One region of the Delftia sp. S65 genome, then DNA from elsewhere that is predicted to be linked to it. Evidence: predicted binding sites of a transcription regulator. Region 1 holds the regulator's gene; each other region holds the start of a gene.
The links. The regulator LexA, encoded in region 1, represses DNA repair genes until DNA is damaged. The targets are predictions, from matches to a motif close to ACTGTATNNNNATACAGT.

Region 1 (5,764 bases):
GGTGGTGCTGGATTTTCCGGCCAATACCCTGGAGGGGAGGGGGTGGGCGCGCAGCGTGTTCGAGAAAGTGGACGCCTCGCACCGCCTGCATTTTCTGGATGTGCCTGACGAGGTCTGCAAGCAGCGCTTGCGTGTGCGCAATGCGGCAGGCGAGCATCCGTTTCAGGCCAGCGATGAGCAATTCGACCTGATCACGAGCTACTTTGTCGCGCCCTCCGACGAGGAGGGCTTCGACGTGGTGCATCACCCGTATGCGCCGGTCTGAAGTGCCGGCCTGGACAAGAGACTTCGCCACGGCCTCATCCCATCATCTCAGCTTGATCGCGCTTGCACCTCCACCCAATAGCGGGTGCGGCTGCGCAGTTGCAGAGGAAAGCGGCTGACGAGCGCGGCCAGTGCGCGATCCGTGTCATCCACGGGAAAGGCGCCCGAGACAAGCATCCCGGCGACCTCGGCCGAGCAGCCTAGGTAGCCGGGCCGGTAGCGGGCAAGGGCGTCAATCAGCTGGCCCAACGGCATGTCCAGCGCGACCAGGCCGCCTTCATGCCAGCTGGCTGCAAAGGGGTCTGCGGACGTGGGCGGCTGGGTGGCGCTGGACGAGAAGGCTGCCTGCTGTCCGGCCTGCAATTGCGCGGAGGGAGCATCGCTGGCCAGAGGCTGCAGGCGCACGGCCTTTTCCTGCACGGTGACATGGCACAGGCCATCGTCCGCAAGATGGACCGTGAAGCGCGTGCCCAGGGCCAGTACGTGGCCTTGCGGGGTCTGCACGCTGAAGGGGCGGCCCAGCGCGTCGGGCTCGGTGGCGACGAGGATGCGGCCACGGTGCAGGCGCAGCAGGCGCTGGCGGTCGTCAAAAACGGTGTCCAAGGCGGTTGCCGTATCCAGGGCCACCAGGGAGCCGTCGGGTAGCGTCAGATCCCGGCGCTCGCCCGTGGCTGTACGCTGGCCGGCCTGCCAGCTTTCCAGTGGTGCGCCTTTCCAGGCCATCCAGGCCGTGGCGCCGCTGCCCAGGCCCAGAGCCACGCCGCGCATCACGGAGCGGCGGGTGGGCGAGGCGCGACGGCCCAGCGCCTGGCGCGCCAGGGGGGCGGGCAGATGCGACAGCTGCGCGGTGACGGATTGCACGCGCAGCCAGGCGCGCTGGTGGGCGGGATCGGCCTCATGCCATTTTTGCCAGTCCTGTTGCAGGCCTGCTGTGGCAGAGGCGCCGCGCAGTTTCACGTGCCAGGCGGCGGCCTCATGCAAGGCGCGGCGGTCGTTGCCTTCCAGATGTCTCTCGCCCATGTGGCTATGCCAGGACCAGGCAGCAATGCTCCATCGCCCGGGTCAGGTAGTTGCTGACGGTGCGCAGCGATACACCCAGGCGCTGGGCGATCTCTGGGTAGCTCAGTTCCTCGAACTGGGCCAGCACGAAGGCTTCGCGAACCTTGGGAGGAAGGCCCTGGAGCATGCGGTCCACATCCAGCAGTGTCTGCTGGACGATGGCCTGCTCTTCGGGCGAAGGCGCCAGCGATTGCGGCAACTGGGCCAGATAGTCCAGATAGGACTGCTCCAGCGTGCGGCGGCGAAACAGGTCGGCGACCAGGCCCCGGGCGATGGTGGCCAGGTAGCGCCTGGGTTCGCGGATGTCCTGCTGCGGCAGGGGCGAGCGCAGCAGGCGCACAAAGGTGTCCTGGGCCAGGTCGGCGGCATCGTCACGGTTGCCCAGGCGTTTGCGCAGCAGGCTTTCCAGCCAGGGATGGTGGTTCTGGTAGAGGCTGTGCACGGAGAAGGCTGGGGCGGAGGAGGCGGGCGCAGTGGCAATCGCTGCTGCAAAAGATAATAAGAATGCTTATCAATTATCTTTCAGGCCGGCGCCCCTCCCGCAAAGAGGGCGTCCACTTGTTGCATGTGCGCTACAGGACAGTGGCGGCCGCCAGCCTGCACCAGCTTTGCGCAGGCCGATTCCTCGTGCGGCACGCGGTCCGCGCCGCCCAGGTTTGTGTCGTGCAAGGTGTGTCGCACACCTTGCATCGGGCCTCAGTTGGCTGCCGGTCCGCCATGCGCTTCCATGCGCTCCAGCGCAGCGCAGACATCCGCCATGCGCCCGGAGATGAACAGGCATTCCGGCTGCTCCTGCGGCGACCGCTGGATGATGCGCAGACCTGAAGGCTGCTCAGGTGCGGATTGCAGGGCGGGCTGCGTCGGCAGCAAGGGCAGGATCAGCTGGGCATCTCCATGGTCTGCAGCGCGTGCGGCCTTGCCGCGGCGCTGCTGGCTGCGCCGGCGTGCCTTGCTGAAAGAGATCACGTTGGCGGGCTCGGGTGCTGCGGCAGGTAATGGCTGGCACGCAGGGGCTTGTGCAAGAGGCATGGCCGACTCCATGGCGGTCGCAGTCAGGCGGATGCCATGTGCCAGGCGCAGGAAGGAAAAAGAAGACAGTGTTGGCAGAGCGAATCCCATGTGACGACTCCTGTTGGCGTGTTTCAAAGAGGCATGGACACAGGCAGGATTGCGGTTTGCGGGCAAAGCTCCGCCCAGGGCGAAGCTCCAAGGCTTCGCGCCTACCACCTGGGCGGTGCGTGAAATGGGGTGAGGCGGCCTGAGAAGGGCCGCCAGTCCGGCTTACATGGACATGCTGTTGCGGATCAGCCCCACGGCCAGGCCTTCAATGGCAAAGGCCTCTTCAGGGGCGACGCGAATCACCGGGTAATCGGGGTTTTCCGGCAGAAGTTCCACGCCCTGCGTGGTGCGGCGCAGGCGCTTGACGGTGACTTCATCACCCAGGCGCGCCACGACGATCTGGCCGTTGCGGGCTTCGTGTGCGGACTGCACGGCCAGCAGGTCACCGTCCATGATGCCCGCGTCGCGCATGGACATGCCGCGCACGCGCAGCAGATAGTCGGGGCGCGTCTGGAACAGGCTGGGCTCGACGGAATAGGTTTGGTCGATGTGTTCCTGCGCGAGAATGGGCGAGCCGGCCGCAACGCGGCCCACCAGGGGCAGCATCAGCGGTGCCAGGGCCGACAGCGGCAGTCCGAAGCTGGTGCCGCGCGCGGCATTGATGTTGCGCACGGTGTCGGTACGCAGGCGAATGCCGCGCGAGGTGCCGCTGACCAGTTCGATCACACCTTTGCGGGCCAGGGCCTGCAGGTGTTCCTCGGCAGCGTTGGCGGACTTGAAGCCCAGCGTGTTGGCGATTTCCGCGCGGGTGGGAGGCGCGCCCGTGCGGGAGATGGCGGCCTGGATCAGGTCCAGGATCTGTTGCTGGCGGGCGGTGAGCTTGGGATGGTCGAGCATGGCGTGCGTCCGGTCCTTGAGGGCAGATGGCAGGCTGGGAGGCCATCTGATGATTTATACAGTATCTGTATTTTTAACCAGTTTTCCAAGAGGTGCAAGTGGGGCAGTCAAAGTTGGTGATTCTGGGCACGGGCGGGACCATCGCCGGCCGGGCGGATTCGCAGTCGCAGGGCGTGGGGTACAAGGCCGGGCAGATCACGGTGCAGTCGCTGCTGGAGGCCGTGCCGGACCTGGAGCAGCAGGCGCTGGGACCCGTGCAGACGCAGCAGATCGCGCAGGTGGACAGCAAGGATATGGACTGGCCCGTGTGGCGCGCGTTGCTGCGCGCCTGCATGCAGGCACTGGAGGATGCGGACACACGTGCCGTGGTGATCACGCATGGAACGGACACGCTGGAAGAGACGGCCTGGCTGCTGCACAGCCTGCTGCCGGCCACCAAGCCCATTGTGTTGACCTGCGCCATGCGCCCGGCCACGGCCCTGTTGGCAGACGGACCGCAGAATCTTCGCGATGCCGTGACCGTGGCTGCCAGCGGTGGGCGCAGCGGCGTATGGGTGGTGGCAGGCGGCGAGGTGCATGCGGCAGCCCAGGTGCAGAAGGTCCATCCCTACCGGCTGCAGGCAATGCGCTCCGTGGAAGGCGGGCCGCAGGCGTTGGTGGAGGAAGGGCGTGTGCGCTGGCTGGTGCCCGATGCGCCGTCCTCCCCCGCCGCGCCGTCCACGGGGGCCATGGTGCCTGCGACCATGTCATCTGATCTGCTGGCGCTGGATGAGCTGCCCTGGGTCGAGGTGGTGTTCAGCGGCGCCTTGGCGCGTGCCAGCGGTGTGGATGCGCTGGTGGCGGCAGGCGTGCGTGGCATCGTCGTGGCTGGCACGGGCAATGCGACGGTTCACGAAGGCATGGAAGCGGCCTTGCAGCGTGCCCGCGACAAGGGTGTCTGGATCTGGCGGGGCACGCGCTGTGCCGAAGGCCTGCCCGTGGCCTCCGGCCTTGGGACCAACCCGGCAGAGGCCGATCTGGCGCAGCTGCCTGTGGCAAAGGCCCGGATTGCGATGATGCTGGCGCTGGCAGCACAGCCGCGCGATTGAGCCGGGCGGCGACGCCGGCATTTCTTCAATTGCTGGCGGTCAACAAAAAAGCACCCGGCGGGTGCTTTTTTCGTTGCGGCACATGGCCTGCATCACTCAGCCAGTGCAGCCAGTGCGCGTTGGGTGATGTCCTCGACCGAGCCCAGGCCGCTGATGGCTCGGTACTTGGGCGCCGCTGCAGCTTCCTTTTCGGCCCATGCGCGGTAGTAGTCCACCAGGGGGCGGGTCTGGCTGCTGTAGACGTCCAGGCGCTTCTTGACGGTTTCTTCCTTGTCGTCTTCGCGCTGCACCAGCGGCTCGCCGGTCACGTCGTCCTGGCCTTCGACCTTGGGCGGATTGAACTTGACGTGGTAGGTGCGGCCCGAGGCGGGGTGGGAGCGGCGGCCGCTCATGCGCTCGATGATGGCGTCGAAGGGCACGTCGATCTCCAGCACGTAGTCCAGCTTCACGCCAGCGGCCTTCATGGCGTCTGCCTGGGGAATGGTGCGGGGAAATCCATCAAACAGGAAGCCGTTGGCGCAATCGGCCTGGGCGATGCGTTCCTTGACCAGATTGATGATCAGGTCGTCGCTGACCAGTTGGCCGGCGTCCATCACGGCCTTGGCCTGCTGGCCCAGGGGCGTTCCGGCCTTGACGGCGGCACGCAGCATGTCACCGGTGGAAATCTGGGGGATGCCGTACTTCTGGCAGATGAAAGCGGCTTGCGTGCCTTTGCCGGCGCCGGGTGCGCCCAACAAAATCAGTTTCATGGAAGTCCTTGAGGAGAGTAGAAATTCTTGTCTGCCGGATCGGCCCACCGGGGCGGACAGTCCATGCGTCATATTTTTGTCGCGGGCAAGGATAGCACGCACAGGGCTAACACTGGCTTACACGCAGAGGGCAAAACTGTCGCCTGTGCAATCTCCAAAAACTGCGTTTTGCTGTCCGACAAAACCGCATGTGCAGTTGTGTTGTGAATGGCGATGCCGGGCATCGCCATTGGCGCATCTGTATTGGCGTATGCGGGATCGGATTCAGGCGGACAACCGGGCGCGCACCCGTTCCAGGTCTTCGGGGGTGTCCACGCCAGGGCCTGGTGCATGGGGCGTCAGGTGGACGGCGATGCGGTGGCCGTGCCACAGCGCACGCAACTGTTCCAGCGCCTCCAGCACCTCGGTGGGGGCGGGAGAAAGCTGTGGGAAGCTGCGCAGGAAACCGGCACGGTAGCTGTAGATGCCGATGTGGCGCAGTGGCGCGAAGCCGGGGTGGCCCGGCGCTGCCGATGCCGCTGCAGATGCCGTCTCCCACCATGCCTGGCCTGCATGTTCACGCGCAAAGGGGATGGGGGCGCGACTGAAATAGTGGGCCATGCCCTGGGCATCGCAGACGACCTTGACCACGTTCGGATTGGTGAAGTC
Region 2 (5,764 bases), on a different contig from region 1:
GCTGGAGCTGCACCGTGGGCCTGATGCGCTCGGTGGCCGAGCCGCTGGGCGCCGTGGGCGGCGCCGCCATGCTCTACACGGTCAGCGCACTGTGCGTGGCCGCCGTGCGCGGCTTGCCCAGGCCCTCGCAGTGGCGGGCCATGCATCCGGCCTACTTCTGGGGCTGCGGCCTGCTGTTTGCGGTCTACGAGATCTGCCTGTCGCTGGCGATTGGCCTGGCGCAGGACCGCGCCCAGGCACTGGAGCTGGGGCTGATCAATTACCTGTGGCCCAGCCTGACCATCGTTTTGGCCGTGCTGCTGCGCCAGCAGCATGCGCGCTGGTGGCTGTGGCCCGGCGTGCTGCTGTGCCTGTGGGGGCTGACGCGCGTGCTGGGCGGCGACTCGCTGCAACTGCGGGGCATGGCGGACCACATGCTGTCCAACCCGCTGGCGTATGGACTCGCTTTTGGCGCGGCCCTGCTGTGGCCCTGCTATTCGCTGGCTGCGCGGCGCTGGGGCGGTGGCCACAATGCCGTGGGCCTTTTCCTGATATGGACCGCGCTGGCGCTGTGGATCAAATGGCTGTGGCTGGGCGGTGAAGGCGGCATGCAATGGTCAGGCACCGTGGTGCTGCAATTGCTGGCCGTGGGCGGGCTCACCGCCCTGGGCTACAGCTGCTGGGAGCACGGCATACAGCACGGGCATCTGGCCGTGATGGCTGCAGCGTCGTACTTCACGCCCGTATTCTCTGCCTTGCTGGCCAGTGCCTGGCTGCAGGTGCAGCCGGGCTGGGGCTTCTGGCAGGGCGTGGTGCTGGTGACCGTGGGGTCGCTGGTGTGCTGGGGTGCGACCCGGCGCGCAGACTAGCCTTCGTCCTCTGCTCCTGCATCCCAGTCTTCGCTGCGGCCCCGCAGCACCTTGCTCGCAATTTCTCCACCAAAACCGCGCGCGGCCAGAAAGCGCATCTGCTTGAGTCGTTCCTGCGGTGTGGTCGGTAGTGCGCCGAAGCGCTGGCGCCATACGGCAAGGGCGCGCTGCAGTTCGGTGGCGCGCAGTTGCTCTGCGGCGGCGCGCACCAGGCCGTCGTCCAGTCCCTTGTTGCGCAACTCCTGCACCACGCGTGCCGTGCCAAAGCGCGCGGCCTTGCGGTGCAGCACGGACTCGGCCACGCGCTGGGCACTGATGAAGCCGCGCTGCTCCAGCGCGTCGAGCATGGCGCCCAGGTCTTCGCCTTCCTCCACATGGGGGGCGAGCTTGCGTTCCAGCTCCAGCCGTGAATGTTCGCGCTGGCCCAGCAGCTTGAGCGCCCGGCCCTTGAGCGACAGCTTGGCGAATCCCATGCGGCAATGTCTCCTGAATCGTCCCGAGTAAAAAAGGCCCCCACGCTCCCCTTGCTGCGCAAGGTCCGCTGCCCCCCAAGGGGGCCGCTTTTTTGCCTTGGGGCGTCCCGGCGATAAAAAAGGCGCAGACGTGAGCCTGCGCCAAGATGGCAAACACAGTGTGTGCAGGCGCGGCGGCGCCTGCAGTGAGGGGTCAGGCCGCTCAGGCTTCGATCACGCCGTCCTTGTCGGCCTTGGCCTTGCCCGCCTTGGCGGCCTTGGCTTCGGGGGCATCGCCACCGGCCGTGGGCAGCAGGGCGATGCCCAGGCTGTCGCGCACCTTGTTCTCGATTTCCACGGCCAGGCCGCTGTTCTCGCGCAGGAATTCGCGGGCGTTGTCGCGGCCCTGGCCGATCTTCTCGCCGTTGTAGGCATACCAGGCGCCCGACTTGTCGAGGATCTTGGCGTTGACGCCCATGTCCAGGATTTCACCTTCGCGCGAGATGCCTTCGCCGAAGAGGATGTCGAACTCGGCGGTCTTGAACGGAGGCGAGACCTTGTTCTTGACGACCTTGACCTTGGTCTCGTTGCCGATGGCCTCGTCGCCCTTCTTGATGGTGCCGGTGCGGCGGATGTCCAGGCGGACCGAGGCGTAGAACTTCAACGCATTGCCGCCCGTGGTGGTTTCGGGGCTGCCGAACATCACGCCGATCTTCATGCGGATCTGGTTGATGAAGATGACCATGCAGTTGGTCTTCTTGATGGTGGCTGTCAGCTTGCGCAGCGCCTGGCTCATCAGGCGGGCCTGCAGGCCGGGCAGCTGGTCGCCCATCTCGCCTTCGATTTCGGCCCGGGGTGTGAGGGCGGCCACCGAGTCCACGACGATCATGTCCACGGCGCCCGAGCGCACCAGGCTGTCCACGATTTCCAGGGCCTGCTCGCCGGTATCGGGCTGGCTGATCAGCACTTCGTTGAGGTTCACGCCCAGCTTCTGGGCGTAGCTGGTGTCCAGTGCGTGCTCGGCGTCGATGAAGGCGCAGGTGCCGCCCTGCTTTTGCATTTCGGCGATGACCTGCAGCGTCAGCGTGGTCTTGCCCGAGGATTCAGGGCCGTAGATCTCGATCACGCGGCCACGGGGCAGGCCGCCCACGCCCAGGGCGATGTCCAGGCCCAGCGAGCCGGTGGAGACGACCTGGATGTCCTGGATGGCTTCGCCTTCACCCAGGCGCATGATCGTGCCCTTGCCGAACTGCTTTTCGATCTGGGCGAGTGCGGCCTGCAGGGCCTTGGCTTTTTCACTGTTGGCGGTGGTGACGGCGGTGTTCATGCGGACTCCTGGGTTGGCTGGGGTTTCAGCTCTGTATTTGCATTCAGGCTGGATGCTTGAACAGTAGTTTATGGGCTTGTTGGTTTGTTTTGTTGGTGTTTTTAGTCAGTTTTCCTGACTTGTTGGATTTGCCTCCACAATGCATCCATGAGTGAGTTTTCCCCCGTCACGCCGCCCGCCGACGCCTGGCGCCAGACCCACCTGGGCCGCCTGCTCGGCCATGCCATGCGGCGGTTCGACGCGCGTGTGCTGCAGCTCATGGCGCGCGATGTGGAGGTGCCGCTGGCGCTGTCCAATCTTGCGGCGCGCGACAAGGTGGGAGCGGCCCACATCCACATCACGCGGCATCTGTCGCTGGCTGGCGACAGGCTCACCGACCTGGCCGAGCGCGCTGGCATGACCAAGCAGTCCATGGGCGACCTGGTGGCCCAGTGCGAGGCCTGGGGCCTGGTCACGCGCGAAAGCGACGAGCGCGATGCGCGCGCACGCCGCATCCGCTTCACGCCTGCGGGCCTGGCATGGCTGCAGGCCTTCCATGACGCCGTGTCCCAGGCCGAGGCCGAGTTCCGCGAGGAAGTCGGCGACGACATCGCCACCGTGGTGGCGCTGGGGCTGGAGGCCTATGCGGGCGGCGGCTCACTCGGGTAAGGTCCCTGCCCGTGGGGCGGGGCCCATCCTAGAATCCTAGGAATCAAAGACGCGCATTTCCAACATCCAGAGCGCGTCTGTATTTCAGGAGACAACCCCATGCGCATTCTGATTGCCGAAGACGACCAGGTCCTGGCCGATGGTCTGCTGCGCAGCCTGCGCGGCTCGGGCGCCGTGGTCAGCCATGTGGCCAACGGCAGCGAGGCCGATACCGCGCTGATGACCAGCAGCGAATTCGACCTGCTCATCCTGGACCTGGGTCTGCCCAAGATGCACGGGCTCGAAGTGCTCAAGAAGCTGCGCGGCCGGGGCGATGCGCTGCCGGTGCTGATCCTCACGGCGGCCGACAGCGTGGAAGAGCGCGTGCAGGGGCTGGACTACGGCGCCGACGACTACATGGCCAAGCCGTTTGCGCTGTCCGAGCTGGAGGCGCGTGTGCGCGCGCTCACGCGGCGCGGCATGGGTGGCGCCAGCAGCACCATCAAGCATGGTCCCCTGGTCTACGACCAGGCCGGCCGCGTGGCCACCATCGACGGCAAGATGGTCGAGCTGTCGGCGCGCGAGCTGGGCCTGCTGGAAGTGCTGCTGCAGCGTGCGGGCCGGCTGGTCAGCAAGGACCAGTTGGTCGAGCGCCTGTGCGAATGGGGCGACGAGGTCAGCAACAATGCCATCGAGGTCTATATCCACCGCCTGCGCAAGAAGATAGAGCGCGGCCCCATCCGCATCGCCACCGTGCGCGGCCTGGGCTACTGCCTTGAGAAGATCGCTTCCTGAGGCCGCTGCCCTGGCTGTCAGGCCCGGGTTGGCTTGCCTGCGCATAGTGGCGGATGCCACGGGGCCGTGAACCCGTCGTGAGGGCTGCCCGCCGATGAAAATCTTCCAGCGTGAACAGCGCTCACTGTTCGGCGAGATCCTTGACTGGATGCTCACGCCGCTGCTGCTGCTGTGGCCCGTGAGCCTGGCGCTGACCTGGCTGGTGGCCCAGGGCCTGGCCAACAAGCCGTTCGATCGCGCGCTGGAGTACAACGCCCAGGCGCTGGCGCAGCTGGTGATGGTGCAGCAGGGCAAGGTGCTGTTCAACCTGCCGCAATCGGCCAGCGAGATCCTGCGCGCCGACGAGTCGGACACCGTGTATTTCCAGGTGCTGGGCGTCAAGGGCGAGTACCTGGCCGGCGAGCGCGATCTGCCGCTGCCGCCTGAGTCCGACGATCCGCCATCCGGCGATCTATCGCCCGGCGGTGCACCGACCGGCGGGGCCGTGCAACTGCGCGATGCGGAGTTTCGCGGCATTGACCTGCGCGTGGCCCATGTCTGGGTGCGCATGCCCCTGCCCGACGAGCCCCAGGCCCTGGTCCAGGTGGCCGAGACGCGCGAAAAGCGCAGCGTGCTGGCCACGGAAATCATCAAGGGCGTGATGCTGCCCCAGTTCGTCATCCTGCCCCTGGCCGCCTTGCTGGTGTGGCTGGCGCTGGCGCGCGGCATCAAGCCGCTGCACCGGCTGGAGGAGCGCATCCGCGCGCGCCGGCCCGAGGACCTCTCGCCCATCAACCACAAGGACGTGCCGCTGGAAGTCGTGCCGCTGGTGGACTCGGTCAACGACCTGCTGGGTCGGCTCGGTGATTCGCTGGCCACGCAAAAGCGCTTTCTGGCCGACGCGGCCCACCAACTCAAGACACCGCTGGCCGGGCTGCGCATGCAGGCCGAACTGGCCCAGCGCGAGGGCGTGAGCACGGAGGAGTTGCGGCAGTCCCTGGCACAGATCGCGCGCTCCAGCATCCGTGCCACGCACACGGTGAACCAGTTGCTGGCGCTGGCGCGCGCCGAGAGCGCCGGCGTGGGCCGCGGCCTGGCCATGCAGCCCTGCAACCTGGTGCGCATCGTCACCGACGTGGTGCGCGACTGCCTGCCGCGCGCCATGGACAAGCATGTGGACCTGGGATACGACGGCGCCGAGTCATCGGCCACCGGCGTCTGGCTGCAGGGCAACGCCACGCTGCTGACGGAGCTGGTGCGCAACCTCGTGGACAACGCCATCAACTACACGCCTTCCAGCAGCAGCCGGCCCGGCATGGTCACGGTGCGCGTGCTGGCCGATCCCTTCGGCCAGGTCCTGTTGCTGCAGGTGGAGGATTCGGGACCCGGCGTGCCCGAGGCCGAGCGCGAGCTGGTGTTCCAGCCGTTCTACCGCGTGCTGGGCTCGGAGGCCGATGGCTCGGGCCTGGGCCTGCCCATCGTGCTGGAGATCGCGCGCCAGCATGGCGCCCAGGTGGTGCTGGAAGATGCGCATCCTGGCCAGCAGCCGCCGGGTGCGCGTTTCAGCGTGCGCTTCAAGGCGCTGCGCTCGCCGCCGTCGCCCAAGCCTGCGGCATAGGTGGCGGGGCATCCCCGGCTGCCGCAGATTCCCCGGGAGCCACAGGCGCCACCGCGATCCGTCCCGGCGTCTGCGCGGCATGGTCCACCAGCCAGTTGCGGAAGATGCCCAGGGTGCC
Region 3 (5,764 bases), on a different contig from region 1:
GACCTGCACCAGGTCTGGGATGCCGTCAGCTGGAAGATTGCCCAGCAGCGCGACAACCCGGCCTGCGCCGACAGCGAGCACGCCGCAGCCGGCGAGCCTGCCGACCCGGGCATGCACCTGCACCTGACGTTCGACCCGGCCGAGAACCCCGCCGCACCCTTCCTGAACCTGGGCGCGCGCCCCCGCGTGGCCGTGCTGCGCGAGCAGGGCGTGAACTCCCATGTGGAAATGGCCTACGCCTTCACCGAGGCCGGCTTCGACGCGGTGGACGTGCACATGACCGACCTGCAAAGCGGCCGCGCGCAGTTGCAGGACTTCGCCGGAGTGGTGGCCTGCGGCGGCTTCAGCTACGGCGACACGCTGGGCGCCGGCATCGGCTGGGCGCGCTCCATCACCTTCAACGACAGCCTGTCCGCGCAGTTCCAGCAGTTCTTCGGCCGCAGCGATACCTTCGGCCTGGGCGTGTGCAACGGCTGCCAGATGTTTGCCGAGCTGGCTGACATCATTCCCGGTGCCCAGGACTGGCCGCGTTTCACGCAGAACCAGAGCAACCGCTTCGAGGCGCGCCTGTCCATGGTGGAAGTGCTGGAGTCGCCCAGCCTGTTCCTGCAGGGCATGGCCGGCAGCCGCCTGCCCATCGCCGTGGCCCACGGCGAAGGCTTTGCCAACTTCCGCTTCCGCGGCAATGCGGACAAGGCCATCGCCTCCATGCGCTATGTGGACAACCACGGCAAGGCCACCGAGCAGTACCCGTTCAATCCCAATGGATCGGCCGGCGGCCTGACGGCAGTGACCACGGCCGACGGCCGCTTCACGGCCATGATGCCCCACCCCGAGCGCGTGTTCCGCAACGTGCAGATGAGCTGGACCAACGGCGACAAGTCGGAATTCAGCCCCTGGATGCGCGTGTGGCGCAACGCCCGCAAGTGGCTGGGTTGATGCACTGAGCGACGCTGCAAAGCAGACAAAGGCCCTTCGGGGCCTTTTCTTTTTCTGTTTCTTTTTGGCGGCTGCCGTTACGGCGCCAGCATCTGCGCCGTTCGTGCGCGGGCCTGCTGGACCAGGGTGGAGATCAGCACCGTCTCGGGCAGGTTGTGCCAGTAGCGGCGTGGCATCTCGCGCAGCATGGCCTGCTCCTTCAGGCGTGCCGGGTTGAAGGTGCTGGCGTAGTAGGTCAGCCACAGGGCCTCGCCCGCGTCGGCTGGCGGGGCATCGCTGCGGCGCGCGCCGGGCGCCAGGCGCAGCGCATGGCCGTCCCAGTGCGCGCTGCATTGCGGCGTGAGGATGGCCCAGTGCATGTTGGCAAAGCGCTTGCAGAAGAAGGGCGCTGCCGCGCGCACGATGTGGTGCTCGGGCTCGAACCAGGCAATGTGCAGCTCGGGCTGGTCCGGTCGCTGCGTGGTCCGAAAGCGCACAAAGGCGTGCATCTTGTGGATCTCGCGCGAGACGGGGCGGGCCAGGGCCTCGATGGCGCGCCAGTCCGCATCCAGCGCATCCAGCCGCAGTTCGGGCCGGGCCTGCATGCGCGCCAGCCATCGGTGGCATAGCTCGAAGCGGCCCGCCGCGCGGTGCATGCAGGCATGGCGCAGCGCGGACATCTGGGTGTCCGACAGGGACAGCCCTGCCTCGCCGGGGCCGGCCAGCCCGGCGAGTGCCGAGGCGGGCATGGCCTGCTGCGGCGCGCTGGAAAACAGGTCCACCCCCGCGCCGAGTGGCTGCGCACCCCGCGTGTCGGGCCACCGCCAGCGCACCAGGGCGGGGTCGGCGCCATGGGCCAGCAGCGCCCTGCAGGCTGCGCGAAAGCCGGGCCAGTCGTCGGGGCTGTCGAGTTCGATGGTGAGGGCCTGTCCGTGCATGGCGTGCTCCAGGTTCTAGAACAGGCTGGCCTGCAGTGCGCTTTGCACGCGCATGCCGCTGTGCCGCGCCTGGGCCTGGCTGGCCTGCGACTGCGCGATCAGCCGCGTGCGCAGCGCGGCCGAGTCGGTCTCGCCCAGCAGGGGGCGGTGGCCGTCGATCAGCACGAAGGGCAGGGCCTTTTGCACGGGGGCGCGCAGCCGCAGCAGGTCGTCCAGCCGCAGCCTGCGCACGCGGCGCGCCGCCAGCAGGCGGTCCACCGTCTGCGTGCCCAGGCCCGGCACACGCAGCAGCAGGCTGCGCGGCGCACGGTTGAGGTCCACGGGGAACTGCTGTCGGTTGGCCAGTGCCCAGGCCAGCTTGGGGTCGATCTCCAGGTCCAGCATGCCGTGGCGGCTGGCCGCCGCGATCTCGCCCGCCCCGTAGCCGTAAAAGCGCATCAGCCAGTCGGCCTGGTAGAGCCGGTGCTCGCGCATGAGGGGCGGCGCCTGCGGCGGTAGATCGCGCGAGGCATCGGGAATGGGGCTGAAGGCCGAGTAGTACACGCGGCGCAGGCCGTAGCCCGCATACAGCGTGTGGCTGGATTCGAGGATGTCGGCATCGGTTGCGCGGTCGGCGCCCACGATCATCTGCGTGCTCTGCCCGCCCGGCGCAAAGCGCGGCACGGCGGCGCGCTGCGCGGGCGCGCCGGGCAGGGACTGCGCCTGGCGCTGCTCGCGCGTGGCCGCGCGCCAGGCCTGCACATGCCGGTCCACGCCCTGCATGGCCTGGCGTATGCGCTGCCCATCCTTTTCAGGCGCGAACTGCGCCAGGCCGCTGGCCGTGGGCAGTTCCACATTGATGCTCAGGCGGTCGGCATGGCGGCCTGCCTGGGCCAGCAATTCGGGCGCGGCATCCGGGATGGTCTTGAGGTGGATGTAGCCGCGAAAGTCATGCTCCTCGCGCAGGCGGCGCGCCACTTCCACCAGTTGCTCCATGGTGTAGTCGCTGGAACGGATGATGCCGCTGGACAGGAACAGCCCCTCGATGCAGTTGCGCCGGTAGAAGTCCAGCGTCAGCTGCACCACCTCGGCCACCGTGAAGCGGGCGCGCTGCACGTTGGAGCTCTTGCGGTTGATGCAGTAGCGGCAGTCGAAGATGCAGACATTGGTCAGCAGGATCTTGAGCAGCGAGATGCAGCGCCCGTCGGGCGCATAGCTGTGGCAGATGCCCATGCCGGTGACCGAGCCCATGCCCTTGCCGTCCAGCGAGTCGCGCCCCTGCGATCCGCTGGAGGCGCAGCTGGCGTCGTACTTGGCGGCGTCGGCGAGGATGAAAAGTTTGCGTTGCAGCTCCATGGCTGTATAAATATACAGTATATTTGCCTGGCACGTCCGGTTTCCTGAGAGCCCATCCCCCAGCCAGGGTCTGGTCCGGCCTTGCCTGGCTGCGGGTCGAGCGCACCGTCGGGATATCGCAATGGCCAGCGGATTGCAATGGATGCCAGTGCAATGGAATGAAACCGTTTTCAGTGCGGAATGAGTGCTTGCTTTCAATGGGTGGCGATGTGCATCGCAGGAAATGGTGAATGCGTGTTTTCTGCGTCTTTCGCAATGCGTGAAGGCTGGCATGGCTTGGTGCCATCAATGCACACGCTGATATAGCGCCGCTGACTGCGCGCCATGGGGTTCCCCATTCATGGGAGAGAGGTTGGGTGTTGTTGTGAATTGTTTCAAATTGCCGATAACTATTGCTGATAGGCTTTCGGGTTTGCCGGGCAGTGCCGTTTCATTCAATGCGCCCGGCGATGACAAACACTTGGAGAGGGAGCTTCGGTGTCGCGTGTATTAGGAACAGAGAGCGAAGTGCTGGCGCTGTCGCCGGACGCCTCATCCAGCAAGGCCGCCAAGGGCCTTCAATCGCCCGCCAAATGGCCCGCCATGGGCGCCAATGATGTGGCGGTCTGGGGTGAATGCCAGGGCAGTGGCAGCAAGCCCTACCAGACCCAGGTGGACCTGTCGGGGCCTTCCTTCAAATGCTCTTGCCCCAGCCGCAAATTCCCCTGCAAGCACGGGCTTGCGCTGATGCTGATGCGTGCCGGCGGGCAAGTCCCCGAAGGCGTTGATCCGCCCGCCTGGGTGCAGACCTGGCTGGACAGCCGCCAGGAAAAGGCCGAGAAGAAAGAGGCCAAGGCTGCCGCCGCAGCGGCCGAGCCGCCACCCGATCCCGAGGTCGCGGCCAAACAGCAGGCCAGGCGCGAGGACAAGCGCTGGGACAAGGTCGAAGCCGGCCTGCAGGAGCTGTCGCTGTGGATGCAGGACATGGTGCGTGCGGGCCTGGCCAACCAGGCCAGCGACACGCAGATGCGCCAGCGCTGGAACAACATGGCCGCGCGCATGGTCGATGCGCAGGCCACCGGCATGGCGGCGCGCATCAAGGATTGCAGGGATCTGGTGGACAGCCACCGCGACTGGCCGCGCGACATGCTGGTGCAGCTGGGCCACTGGCAGTTGATCATCGACGCGGTTCGCCGCCGCGAATCGCTCAGCCCCGAGGTCAAGGCCGACGTGATGGCCGCGCTGGGCTGGCCCATGGACAAGGCCGAGGTGCAGGCCAGGGGCCAGCTGGTCGAGGACGAATGGCTGGTGGCCGGCCTGCGCATGATCGAGCGCGAAGGCCGGCTCATGGAGCGGCGCGTCTGGCTGCAGGGCCAGCGCACCGGGCGCATGGCCCTGGTGCTGGACTATGCGCAGGGCGGGCGCGGCTTTGAATCGGCCTGGGTGCCGGGCCATCGCTACGGCTGCGCGCTGAATTTCTATCCGGGCCATGCGCCGCTGCGCGCCATTGCGGCCAATGGCAACGGGCCTGCGCTGCCTGCCGATGGCGCCAGCCCGCTGGCCACATCGGCAGTGGGCGACGTCCTGCAACTGCTGGGCCAGCGCATTGCCGCCAACCCGCTGCAGGCCACGCAGCCGCTGTGCCAGGACCGGCTGCGGCTGGTGCCCGCCCAGGGCCAGTGGTTCGCGGCCTGGCCCCAGGCGCCGGATGCATCGCCGGTCGCCCCTGGCACGGCGGCGCCAGTGCAGCCCGTTCCCGTGGCGATTGACGATGCCGAGGCCTGGCGCCTGCTGGCGCTCAGCGGCGGTGCGCCCATGCAGCTGTTTGGCGAATGGGAGCCCGGCCCGGCCGTGGGCCGCTGGCGGCTGCTGAGTGCCTGGCAGGCCCGCGAGGGCGAAACCGCCCAGCAATGTATCTGGCAGAACCAGGGTGATCCGGTATGAGCAACGCACAACTTTGGGCTGCGCTGCAGCAATCGGCCATGGTCGGCTCGGACCGGCTGGCCGTGCCGCCTGCGCTGGCTTCGGGCGTGGACCCGTCCGCAAGCGGGTCGCAGCAGGCCGTGCAGGCCGCGCTGCTGCCCCGCACTGACGTGGCCGGTGACTCGCCTGCCCAGCAACTGCTGCGGGCCAGCGCCGTGGCGGCCGTGTTCGAGCGGGCCGGCTGGCAGCCTGGCGCGCAGGTGCGCCTGACGGCACCGCTGGCCGTGCCGGCCGCAGCGCCTGCGGAGTCGCGCACCGCGCCTGCCGATGCGCGCCTGCACACCCTGATGGGCGACGTGCTCAAGGACGGCCCGTTCGAGCTGCAGGCCTCCATGCTGCGCACCCTGGACCAGGCCGGCCAGCGCCTGCCCCATGACCTGCTGGTGCCTGCGCTGGAGCAGGGCCGCCAGTCCGTGGAGCTGCGCCAGTGGCTGGCCCCCGTGCTGGGCGAGCGCGGGCGCTGGCTGGGCACGCTCAACCCGCAATGGGGCTATGCCAGCGGCGTGGAGGAAACCGCCGACCCCGAACTGGTCTGGCAGGAGGGCTCGGTGGAGCAGCGCGTGGCCCTGCTGCGCAGCGAGCGCGCAACCGATGCCGCCAAGGCCCGCACG

Region 2: the regulator LexA is predicted to act here: its motif matches at 2,658-2,675, upstream of recA (recombinase RecA).
Region 3: the regulator LexA is predicted to act here: its motif matches at 3,193-3,210, upstream of IAE24_RS24200 (putative DNA modification/repair radical SAM protein).

Annotation. Positions count from the first base shown of each region.
Region 1 covers NZ_JACVUR010000018.1:76,612-82,375, forward strand. Annotated here, with positions in the region: gene IAE24_RS16200 (AAA family ATPase) at 1-265, shown strand, start outside; gene IAE24_RS16205 (FecR domain-containing protein) at 313-1,284, opposite strand; gene IAE24_RS16210 (sigma-70 family RNA polymerase sigma factor) at 1,289-1,765, opposite strand; gene IAE24_RS16215 (hypothetical protein) at 2,020-2,442, opposite strand; gene lexA (transcriptional repressor LexA) at 2,605-3,279, opposite strand; gene IAE24_RS16225 (asparaginase) at 3,378-4,367, shown strand; gene adk (adenylate kinase) at 4,460-5,116, opposite strand; gene kdsB (3-deoxy-manno-octulosonate cytidylyltransferase) at 5,381-5,764, opposite strand, start outside.
Region 2 covers NZ_JACVUR010000022.1:81,060-86,823, forward strand. Annotated here, with positions in the region: gene yddG (aromatic amino acid DMT transporter YddG) at 1-848, shown strand, start outside; gene recX (recombination regulator RecX) at 845-1,321, opposite strand; gene recA (recombinase RecA) at 1,524-2,627, opposite strand; gene IAE24_RS18000 (MarR family winged helix-turn-helix transcriptional regulator) at 2,775-3,275, shown strand; gene IAE24_RS18005 (response regulator) at 3,375-4,049, shown strand; gene IAE24_RS18010 (sensor histidine kinase) at 4,144-5,646, shown strand; gene IAE24_RS18015 (LysR substrate-binding domain-containing protein) at 5,603-5,764, opposite strand, start outside.
Region 3 covers NZ_JACVUR010000040.1:38,571-44,334, reverse strand. Annotated here, with positions in the region: gene purL (phosphoribosylformylglycinamidine synthase) at 1-939, shown strand, start outside; gene IAE24_RS24205 (TIGR03915 family putative DNA repair protein) at 1,017-1,856, opposite strand; gene IAE24_RS24200 (putative DNA modification/repair radical SAM protein) at 1,872-3,191, opposite strand; gene IAE24_RS24195 (SWIM zinc finger family protein) at 3,669-5,114, shown strand; gene IAE24_RS24190 (DUF5691 domain-containing protein) at 5,111-5,764, shown strand, end outside.